3 regions of the Ruegeria sp. HKCCSP351 genome follow, and region 2 is predicted to be linked to each of the others. Evidence: riboswitches for the same ligand, from Rfam matches in the RefSeq annotation. Region 2 holds a riboswitch; each other region holds the start of a gene.
The links. Region 2 has a riboswitch for cobalamin ahead of I9182_RS05235 (DUF1636 domain-containing protein). Riboswitches for the same ligand answer to the same signal wherever they lie in the genome.
Positions count from the first base shown of each region.

Region 1: another riboswitch for cobalamin. It lies ahead of I9182_RS11315 (hypothetical protein); the one in region 2 lies ahead of I9182_RS05235 (DUF1636 domain-containing protein).
Region 3: another riboswitch for cobalamin. It lies ahead of I9182_RS20010 (DUF4198 domain-containing protein); the one in region 2 lies ahead of I9182_RS05235 (DUF1636 domain-containing protein).

Region 1 covers NZ_JAEDOV010000004.1:352,053-355,327, forward strand. The annotation lists gene rsgA (ribosome small subunit-dependent GTPase A) at 1-494, shown strand, start outside; gene I9182_RS11310 (hypothetical protein) at 531-1,388, opposite strand; cobalamin riboswitch at 1,520-1,740, shown strand; gene I9182_RS11315 (hypothetical protein) at 1,830-2,237, shown strand; gene I9182_RS11320 (dual specificity protein phosphatase family protein) at 2,229-2,741, opposite strand; gene I9182_RS11325 (DNA polymerase III subunit gamma/tau) at 2,881-3,275, shown strand, end outside.
Region 2 covers NZ_JAEDOV010000002.1:222,166-225,440, reverse strand. The annotation lists gene cobN (cobaltochelatase subunit CobN) at 1-265, opposite strand, end outside; gene cobW (cobalamin biosynthesis protein CobW) at 269-1,324, opposite strand; gene I9182_RS05235 (DUF1636 domain-containing protein) at 1,329-1,703, opposite strand; cobalamin riboswitch at 1,797-2,002, opposite strand; gene I9182_RS05230 (NAD(P)-dependent oxidoreductase) at 2,087-3,100, shown strand.
Region 3 covers NZ_JAEDOV010000017.1:15,078-18,352, reverse strand. The annotation lists gene I9182_RS20015 (ROK family transcriptional regulator) at 213-1,361, shown strand; cobalamin riboswitch at 1,482-1,681, shown strand; gene I9182_RS20010 (DUF4198 domain-containing protein) at 1,813-2,598, shown strand; gene cbiM (cobalt transporter CbiM) at 2,605-3,216, shown strand; gene I9182_RS20000 (cobalt ABC transporter permease) at 3,213-3,275, shown strand, end outside.

The DNA of each region.
Region 1 (3,275 bases), on a different contig from region 2:
GTCCCAAAGGCCAGACCGGCGCGCTGGTCGGGTCGTCGGGCGTGGGTAAAACGACGCTCAGCAACACCATGACAGATCAAAACCTCGCCACGTCTGGAATTCGCGAAGACGACGCACGGGGCAGGCATACGACAACGGTGCGCGCGTTGCACCGGATGAGTAACGGTGGATGGCTGATCGACACGCCCGGAATGCGCGCATTGCGCCTGCTGGACGCCCAGGACGGGATCGACGACGTATTCTCGGACATCACAGAGCTTGGCCAAAGCTGCCGCTTTTCGGATTGTCAGCACGAGACCGAGCCCGGCTGTGCCGTGCAGAACGCAATCGACGAAGGCGTGCTTGATCCGGCGCGGCTGGACCGCTGGCGCAAGCTGCGGCGTGAAGATCAGCGAAACTCGGAAACCGTTGCGCAATCGCGGGCGCGGGACAGGGCGTTTGGCAAGATGGTGCGCGGTGTCATGCAGGACAAGAAACTTCGTAAACGGCCATAGCTGCAAGGTGTTATGGAAAACCTGCGTCGCGTCTGATCAGGCGATCAGGCGCGGCCAGACCGCTGCATTGCGCCGGGCAAATGCCCCAATGTGACCAACCTCCGGCAGTCCGAATTCGGCAGGCTTCAGAAGGTGGCGTCTGGCCTCGGGGCCGTACAGATCGGCAAGGCGCCAAACTGCCTCGGGCGGAGCCATCTGGTCATCTTCGAACGTGAACAGATCCACAGGTGTTCCAGAACTGCCCCAATGCGCATCAGGCAAATTCTGCCCGATCTCGGGAACGTAGCTAAGAGGAGCTGTACACCATTTGCGCCATTGCCAGTAGACCGAGGCGGGCAGGTCCGAACCAAACCCGATCGCTTTGCCGGGCAGATACCCAAGCGCTCGCACCATCAGCGGTGCATGGCCATACCAGAACAGCCCTGCCAACCCCCGATAGGGCCATGGGTGATCTTTCAAAGTCACCAGCCCCGAACACACACCGATCATACGGTCGATCTGGTCGATATCCGGCTGCACCGGCCCCAGCATCGCACCGACCGAATGGCCGATGGTCCACTGCTGCGCATTTGGAAACCGTCTGCGCATCTCGGCCCGCGCCGCAGGCATATCGATCAACGCCCAATCCGCCATAGTTGCAGTTGCGTCTTTCAGGCGGCCGACCAAAGAAAACCCGTAGTCCCGATAGTCATAGGTCAGGCAAGCTATCCCCCGCTCGGCGGCCAGCCATCGCGCGAAGTGTTGATAATAGTCACGCGGCACACCCGTGGCACTGTTCAGCACGACAACGGTTTCCGGCTCACCTGCTGGCCGGTGCAACCGCGCCGACAAGGTCACAGACCCGGACGGAAAGCGGAAATCTTCGATCAACACCGTCTGTTCCGAATCCAACATGGTCCCCGGCTTTCGCTGAAACAATCGGTTTGCCTGCCTTCGATGCCGATGACACTAGGCCGGAACATAATCCGCATCCAGCATGACCAAACGTCCGGCCAAAGATCGGCTTGACTCGGAACGCGATCAGGCGCTAGCGGTTGTGTGATGGTTTCCGGCCCCCACAAGAGGTCGGGATGAAAAGGGAACACGGTGCGGTTTGTCTGGTCATACAGACATCAACCTAGTCCGCGACTGCCCCCGCAACTGTAAGCGGTAAGCAATGCCGAAATACCACTGGCCCATGGGCTGGGAAGGTCGGCAGAGCAATGACCCGCAAGTCAGGAGACCTGCCATCGGAACTGAAACCGAAACTCGGGCGGGGTGTCCGGGCAGGTCCTGACGGCAAAATGCTGTCCCACCTGCCCCAATATCCAGCCCACCACGCGCGGAGGGCGCAGGATGATCTGGAAGACAAAATCACACAAATACAGCGCAACTGTGTGCCAGCGGACGGGCAATACCTGCCCGGCTTTGGCGCGACTGGCCCGCTCGATTTCCGAAGCCATGGCGCAGGCGGTTTCGGCCACCAGCGAGGATTTCGAATTTGAAGGCAACAGCGCGCTGTCACATTGCGTAGAAGGGTGCATGGCAGCGATCCGAGCGCGATCCGAAAGCGTTCGCGTTTTCTGCGGGGCGCACCCTGATACAGCAATTCGGGACCTGGATGCCTATGCCGATTTGATCTTCGGACTTGAATTCAGCACGCTGCCCTCGGGCATTGTCACGAACCCGCCTTGCGCGATGATCGAGGTTTCAACGATCCGACCCCCGAAATTCGGTTACGCACCCCAGCAGCTTTCAGCTTGATCCCACTTCCACCTGTACCGGCGTGATCCGGGACGCCCAGGCCAGCTGCGCATCGGTTTCGACAGCGCACGGGCGTACGGCCCGCAGGCGGTCCAGTGCGTCGCTGGCGCGTTCACCGCATTCAACCATCAGTCGCAGAACAATCATCCCGGACCTGCCGCACCCCCCACGGCAGTGCACAAGGACCCGGCCACCACCCGACAGTGCATGTCGGGCCGTGGCGCTGACCTCTGGCCAGGCCTTCTGAACCGCTTGCGTTGGCGCTCCAAAATCTTCGATCGGCAGGTGAACCCACCGGCTGGCCCGGCTTTGGATGTCACTGCCAAAGTGCTGCGCGCCATCCTGAAGCATTTCGACATCCGTCGTCATTGAAATCACAAGGCCCGGTTTCCACGCCGCAATCGTATCCAGATCGGTGGCGTAATCCCCGCCACGACCGGGCATTGAAGTAAGGGCAAGCGTCCCGCCTCCGACCTGCAGAGCAAAGATGACCAACTGCGACATGAAGTGCGTCCTCCCCCAAGGTACTCTTTAAGAAATGAGTCATTAAATCCGCTGGTCCAGTTTAGTTGGAAACCAGCCCGTTCCTGAAACAAAAAATCATCGCGCCCCGCAGTGGACGCGGGCTGCCGCCGCCACTACGCTGTGCCGAAGCACCGAATCCGAGCGAGAAGACATGACAGACACGCCCAGCCCCGCCTATCAGGTTCTCGCCCGCAAATACCGCCCGGAAACCTTTGCCGACCTGGTAGGTCAGGATGCCATGGTGCGCACCCTGAAAAACGCTTTCGAGGCCGACCGGATTGCGCAGGCTTTTGTCATGACCGGCATTCGCGGGACGGGTAAAACGACCACGGCGCGGATCATCGCCAAGGGCATGAACTGCATCGGACCCGACGGAACCGGTGGCCCCACAACCGAACCCTGCGGTCAGTGCGAACATTGTGTCGCCATCATGGAAGGCCGCCATGTCGATGTGATGGAAATGGATGCCGCCAGCCGTACCGGCGTCAACGATATCCGCGAGATCATCGACAG
Region 2 (3,275 bases):
GACGGATCAGGATGCCCTTTGCGCCTTCAAGTGTCTGTTCAACATAGGTGTCGACGGACAGGGGGTGTTTCAATGCAGCAAGATTGGCCAGCCGCATCGTGGGCATCCGCCCCTCAGGTCCGCCGCCGCGATGCCAGCCCGCCGCGAAAGCACCCAGGTCACTGTCGGAAAAGGACAGCACAACCAGATCAGCCGGGCTTTGGCCCAGATCGGTTGGGGTCTCGGTTTCCTCGAGCCCGTGGCTTTCGCGAAAGACGACGTGCATGACTTACTCGGCAACCTCGGTCACACCCACGAGGATATCACGGATCTCGGCCTCTTTGATGTCGTCATGCTCGGCAATCACGACCAGGCGCGAGCGGCGCTCCTCACCGGGCTCCCACGGGCGGTCGTATTGGTGACGAACCCGTGCGCCGACAGCCTGAACCAGCAGGCGCATCGGTTTGCCTGTGACGGCGGCATAGCCTTTGACGCGCAGAATATTCAGCTCAGATGCCAGACGTTCAATCCTGGCTACCAGTTCCGCCGGGTCGGTCTGTTCCGGCAACTCGACGATGATGCTTTCGAAGTCGTCATGCTCATGATCGTGATGGCCATCGTGATGTGACGGGCGGGCGTCCATGTCATCTTCGGCGGCAGCCTCAAGGCCAAGCACGACACGTACGTCGACGACACCCTCTGCAACCTCGACGACGGGAAGCGGGCGCGGCGCCTCGGCGGCGATAATCTGTTTAGCTTTCGCGACACCTTCGGGACCTGCCAGATCGGGCTTGGTCAGCAGGATGATATCCGCGCACGAGATCTGATCCTCGAACACCTCGGACAAGGGTGTTTCGTGATCAATCGAGTCATCAGCCAGCCTTTGGGCATCCACCGCTTCAACGTTCGGAGCAAAGCGACCGGCGGCCACGGCCTCGGCATCGGCCAGCGCGATCACGCCATCAACAGTGATTTTCGAACGGATATCAGGCCAATCAAATGCTTTCAGCAGCGGTTTGGGCAGTGCAAGGCCGGATGTTTCGATCAGGATGTGATCCGGGCGCGGTTCCAGCGCCATCAGCGCCTCGATGGTCGGGATGAAATCATCAGCCACGGTGCAGCAAATGCAGCCGTTTGCCAGTTCCATGATGTTTTCCGCAGGGCAATCCGGTATCGCGCAGGATTTCAGAATGTCGCCATCAACACCCACATCTCCAAACTCGTTAACAACAATCGCCAGCCGCTTTCCCTGCGGGTTCTGCATCAGATGGCGCACCAGCGTGGTTTTGCCCGAGCCCAGAAAGCCGGTGATCACGGTGACGGGAAGTTTTTCTAGGTTCGACATGATCTCAGCCTCCAATCGGGGGAATGCGCGATGCGCAGTTTTTGCGGAAATGTTCAGGACGGTCGCGCCACTTCACCAGACCATCGTCTGTGGCCAGATACTTGGTCACACCATCGATGATGACATCGACGTGATCGATTTCGTTCAGGTTCTCGTAAACAAAGGTCCAGCGATCCGGCCCGCCCCGAAGAACGATGGAACAGCCCTGATCGCAGTTCGAAAGGCATTCGACAGGTTTCAGAGTGATACCATCTGGCAAGGCAGCCTGTTCCAGGGCCTTGTGCAACAATGTGCCGGGTCGTTCGGCGTCATCCTCGACGGGCAGACCCCGGCGGCAAGTCGTGCAAACCAGTAGCTCTACCGGTGCGGTCTCGGTCATGTCTCTCATCCCCCCAAATCCTCTTCGCGGGGGACGGGGTTTCATGCGGGCACCACGTCTGCACATGGACCCGACACCGGAACACCCCGCCCGGTTTCAACTTCGGGTGTTGGCAGGTCTCCCGGCTTGCGGATGCCAGAGCGGTCGCTCTGTCGGATGTCCCGCCTTCCCGGCACAGGCCAGTGGCATTGGGCATCCTCTCCGGTCACGGTCGCGGGGGCGGCTGCGTTTGGCGGATGAACCGTTGACGCATTCCCTTTTCATCGGCTGTCGCCGACACCAACGACAGGGACATGCGGCACCGCTGACCCGCTTGTCAAGCGGTTCGCGCGCAACAAATAAGCCAAGGTGAAAAAAGCGACCTGTAGGCGTCGTTCGGCGGCATGAAGAACGTGTTCGGTATATGGTCGCATGACGGGAAAACGACGAACTTGGAGATGCGTCATATGAAAGTGGGATTTATCGGTCTGGGTAACGTAGGCGGCAAGCTTTCGGGATCCCTTTTGCGCAACGGCATTGATCTGACTGTGCATGACCTGAACGCGGATCTGGTGGCCGAGTTTGTCGCCAAAGGCGCAAAGGCGGCAGAAGGGCCCGCCCAGTTGATGCGCGATTGCGATGCGGTGATCACCTGTCTGCCGTCTCCGGCAGCATCGGACGCAGTCATGCAGGAGATGTTGCCCGAAGTGGGCCCCGGCAAGATCTGGATGGAGATGTCGACCACGGACGAGGCCGAAGTCAAACACCTGGGTGCCGAAGTCATATCGCGCGGCGGTGCGGCCGTCGATTGCCCGGTTTCTGGCGGGTGCCACCGTGCCGCGACGGGCAATATCTCGATCTTCGCGGGCTGCGACCGGGAAACGTTTGAACGAATTCTGCCGTTCCTGACGACAATGGGCCGCCGGGTTTTGCACACCGGTGAACTGGGCTCGGCGTCGGTGCTGAAAGTGATGACCAACTATCTTGCCACCGCCAACCTGATCACCTGCGCCGAAGCACTGGTTACGGCAAAGGCTGCGGGGATGGATCTGAACACGACCTATGAGGCGATCAAAATCTCGTCCGGCACGTCCTTCGTGCACGAAACCGAAAGTCAGGTCATCCTGAATGGGTCGCGCGATATTTCCTTCACCATGGATCTGGTGAAGAAGGATATCGGTTTGTTTCAGGAGGTCGCCGACCGCGCCGGGGTGCCGCTGGAAATAAATCCGGTGATGATCAACATCTTTAACGATGGTATCGCACGCTATGGCGAACGCGAGCTTTCACCAAATATTATCAAGCGGCTGGAAGAGGCAACTGGTCTGGATATCACTGCCCCGGGCTTCCCAGCCGAAATGACGGATGATGAGCCGGAGGAGCCGGGATACGAGGTTGTGCCACAAGGGCGCGCCTGAACGCCAGGCACATACCAAACCACATCGCGCCCCGTGAACGAGCAGAGGTAGGAAGGTGATCCGAAAAAACACGCCATATCTGGCCCGCAGTTCGACAGAATCGCGGGCCATGAACGTCTGAAAATACCAAGCATCGCAAGCGTGTATTGCGGGGCCAAGTCAGCGATTTGGATGT
Region 3 (3,275 bases), on a different contig from region 2:
CCCAATGCCCGTCCGGGCATACGTCTGATCGGGCGAAATCCGGCCCGATCGAACGTGAAAACCATCACAAGATTCGAATTTTGAGTCAATAAATAAATCACTCTTATTTATTATTGACAGAAAGGAAGGGTTTCAACATTGTCGTCACGAAGGGGATGGCCGTGTCTGCAAACAACTCTTTGGACAATACCGCTGGCGTACGCGAGCCAGACATGCGCGGCACCAATCAAAGCGGAATGCGGGCCCGAAATGAACGGCTTGTCCTGTCACTGGTCCGGCGCCATCAGGCCCTTGCAAAATCTGAAATCGCGCGCATGACCGGGCTGTCGGCACAGACGGTTTCGGTCATCATGCGCCAGTTGGAAACCGATGGGCTGCTTCTGCGGGGTGAACCGATCCGGGGAAAAGTCGGGCAGCCCTCGGTTCCCATGCGCCTGAATCCGGATGGCGCGTATTTCTTCGGGCTCAAAGTCGGGCGGCGCAGTACCGAGCTGGTGCTGACGGATTTCCTTGGCAATGTCAGGCAACGCGAACGGCGGACTTATGATTTTCCGACGCCCGAGGCGACACTGAGCTTTTCCAAGGAAAGCCTCGACAAAGTGATGACGTCGCTGTCGCCCGAAGCGCGCGGCAGGATCGCGGGTCTTGGGATTGCGATGCCGTTCTACCTTTGGGACTGGGCACAGACATTGCAGGTTCCGCAGGAGAAAATGGATCCGTGGCGTGACGCGGACTTGAAAGGCGCGCTGGCCGCAAGCTATGACTTGCCGGTGTTCTTGCAGAACGACGCAACGGCCGCCTGCGGCGCCGAGCTGGTCTTTAGCCCGGCGGAAGGCCCACGAGATTTCCTGTATTTTTATGTGGGCTTCTTCATTGGGGGCGGGGTGGTTCTGAACGGCTCGATCTTTTCGGGGCGGGGAAACGCCGGTGCGCTTGGCCCATTGCCCGTGCCGGACGACGCAGGCGGAGTGAAACCGTTGATAGATGTCGCCAGTCTTTATGTACTGGAGCGCGCGACAGGTGAGAATGCCGCAACAGCCGGTTCAATTTGGGAAACGACACAGCATTGGGACGTACCGGAAACCCACCTTGAGAACTGGCTGAAACAAGCGGCGCACGGGATCGCCCATGCCACAGTCTCATCTTGCAGCCTGATCGACTTCGAATGTGTCAAGATTGATGGCTGGATGCCCGCAGGCATCAAGGCGCGGCTGGTGGAACTGGTTGAGGTCGAACTATCCGACCTGAACCTGACCGGGCTGGAACGGCCTTTGGTGCTGGCGGGGACGGCAGGCCCCGATGCCCGCTCATTGGGGGCGGCCAGTTTGCCATTGTCGGAAAGATACCTGCTCGAAGGGTAGGTTCATCCCTGAAAACCCCGACCTTTATCCAAAGCGGATCCGCCGGAAAAAGGGCATTGCCCGCTAAACTTTTTGACAGCCAGCGCAATTGATCGTTGACGGATGCCGAAGAAGTCTGGCAAGCCGCTCGGCATGTCCGGTTCCGGGGCGTGCTCTGGAATCAATAGGGAATGCGGTGCGGGCTTTGGCCCAACTCCGCAACTGCACCCGCAACTGTAAGCGGCGAGCAGGGCTGAAGTGCCACTGGAGTTAATCCGGGAAGGCCAGCCCAACGCTTTGACCCGCAAGTCAGGATACCTGCCGGACATGTGCCTTTGACAAGGGCACTCCTAATCGGCGACGGGATGCGCGTCGGAGCAGGATGCTTGAAAAAGCAGCTTAGCTTGGACATCCCCGCAGTCAAAACGCATCTCGTACCGGGGTTGGTGCGATGGGACAAGGACGACTATTGATGACCAAGCTGCTTTCCGCAGCCGCTGTGGCGATAGCGCTTCCAGCGATAGCAGATGCGCATTTCCTGCTGGAATACACCGCTGACACCATGATCGACGCACCGGGGAATGTTCCGGTCAAGCTGATCTTTTGGCATCCGTTCTCGAACGGGCATGTCATGGATCTGGACAAGCCGCAGGAATTCTACGTGATCCACAACGGTCAGAAAACCGATCTGCTGGATACCCTGGAACCCGTGCGTTTCACCGGTGGCGAAAACGAAGGCGCGGCATTCAAGGGTTATGTTCCCGTCAAACGGTCGGGCGACTATGTGCTGGTGACTGTTCCCCAGCCCTATTACGAGGAATCCGAGAATATCTATATCCAGCAGATTGCCAAGGCATTCCTGAACCGCAACGAACTGCCGACCGACTGGATGAACCCGGTGGGCTTGCCGGTTGAGATCATCCCGCTCAACAAACCAACCAACATCATCGCGGGGTCGACCTTTACAGGTCGGGTTATGGCCGAAGGCCAACCGGTTGCGGGTGCCGAGATCGAGATCGAGTACATGGCCGCAGAACCGGACATGGAAAGCGCGGCCGCCTCGGCCCCGACCGTCTCACCGATGCCGGGCGGCACGTTGGTCGCAACTTCGGATGATAACGGGTATTTCACGTTCGGCGTTCCGAAAGCCGGATATTGGGGTTTTGCCGCGCTCGGTGCCGGTCCTGTGACCGAACACAACGGCAAAGAACTCAGCCAGGACGCGGTCATCTGGATCCGCGCATGGGATTTGGAGTAATCGTAGATGCATATCGTTGACGGAGCCTTGTCCAACCCGGTCGTGATCGGCGGAGCCGTCGCTGCGGCGGGTGGGATTGCCATGGGCCTCAGGTCGCTGGATCTTGATCGCATCCCCACGGCGGGGGTGCTGTCGGCCAGCTTTTTCGTGGCATCGCTGATCCATGTGCCGATTGGCCCTTCGTCAGTGCATCTGATCCTCAACGGCATGGCCGGGCTATTGTTGGGCTGGGCCGCATTCCCGGCCCTGTTCGTCGGGCTTTTGCTGCAAGCCGTCTTCTTTGGCTTTGGCGGGTTGACCGTACTGGGGATCAACACCCTGAACATCGCGTTGCCCGCGGTTTTGGCCGGACTGGTCTTTAGCCGCCTGATCGCCCACGGCTCACCTCTGCAAGGTGCGATATGGGGCGGGGTCGGTGGTGCCTTTGCCATTGCCGCCACAACCGGCATGGTTGCATTTTCTCTGGCCTTGTCCGGGGATGCCTTCCTGCCTGCGGCCAAGCTTGTTTTCTTTGCACATATTCCTGTCATGGCGATTGAGGCAATCCTGACCGGGTTCGCGGTTTTGCTGGCGCGCAAGGTCAAGCCCGAGCTTTTTGTCAAAGGAGCGGTCGCGTGAGGTACCTGGCGATCGTTCTGGCGCTGAGCTGCGCACCCGTACCTGCCTTGGCGCATAAG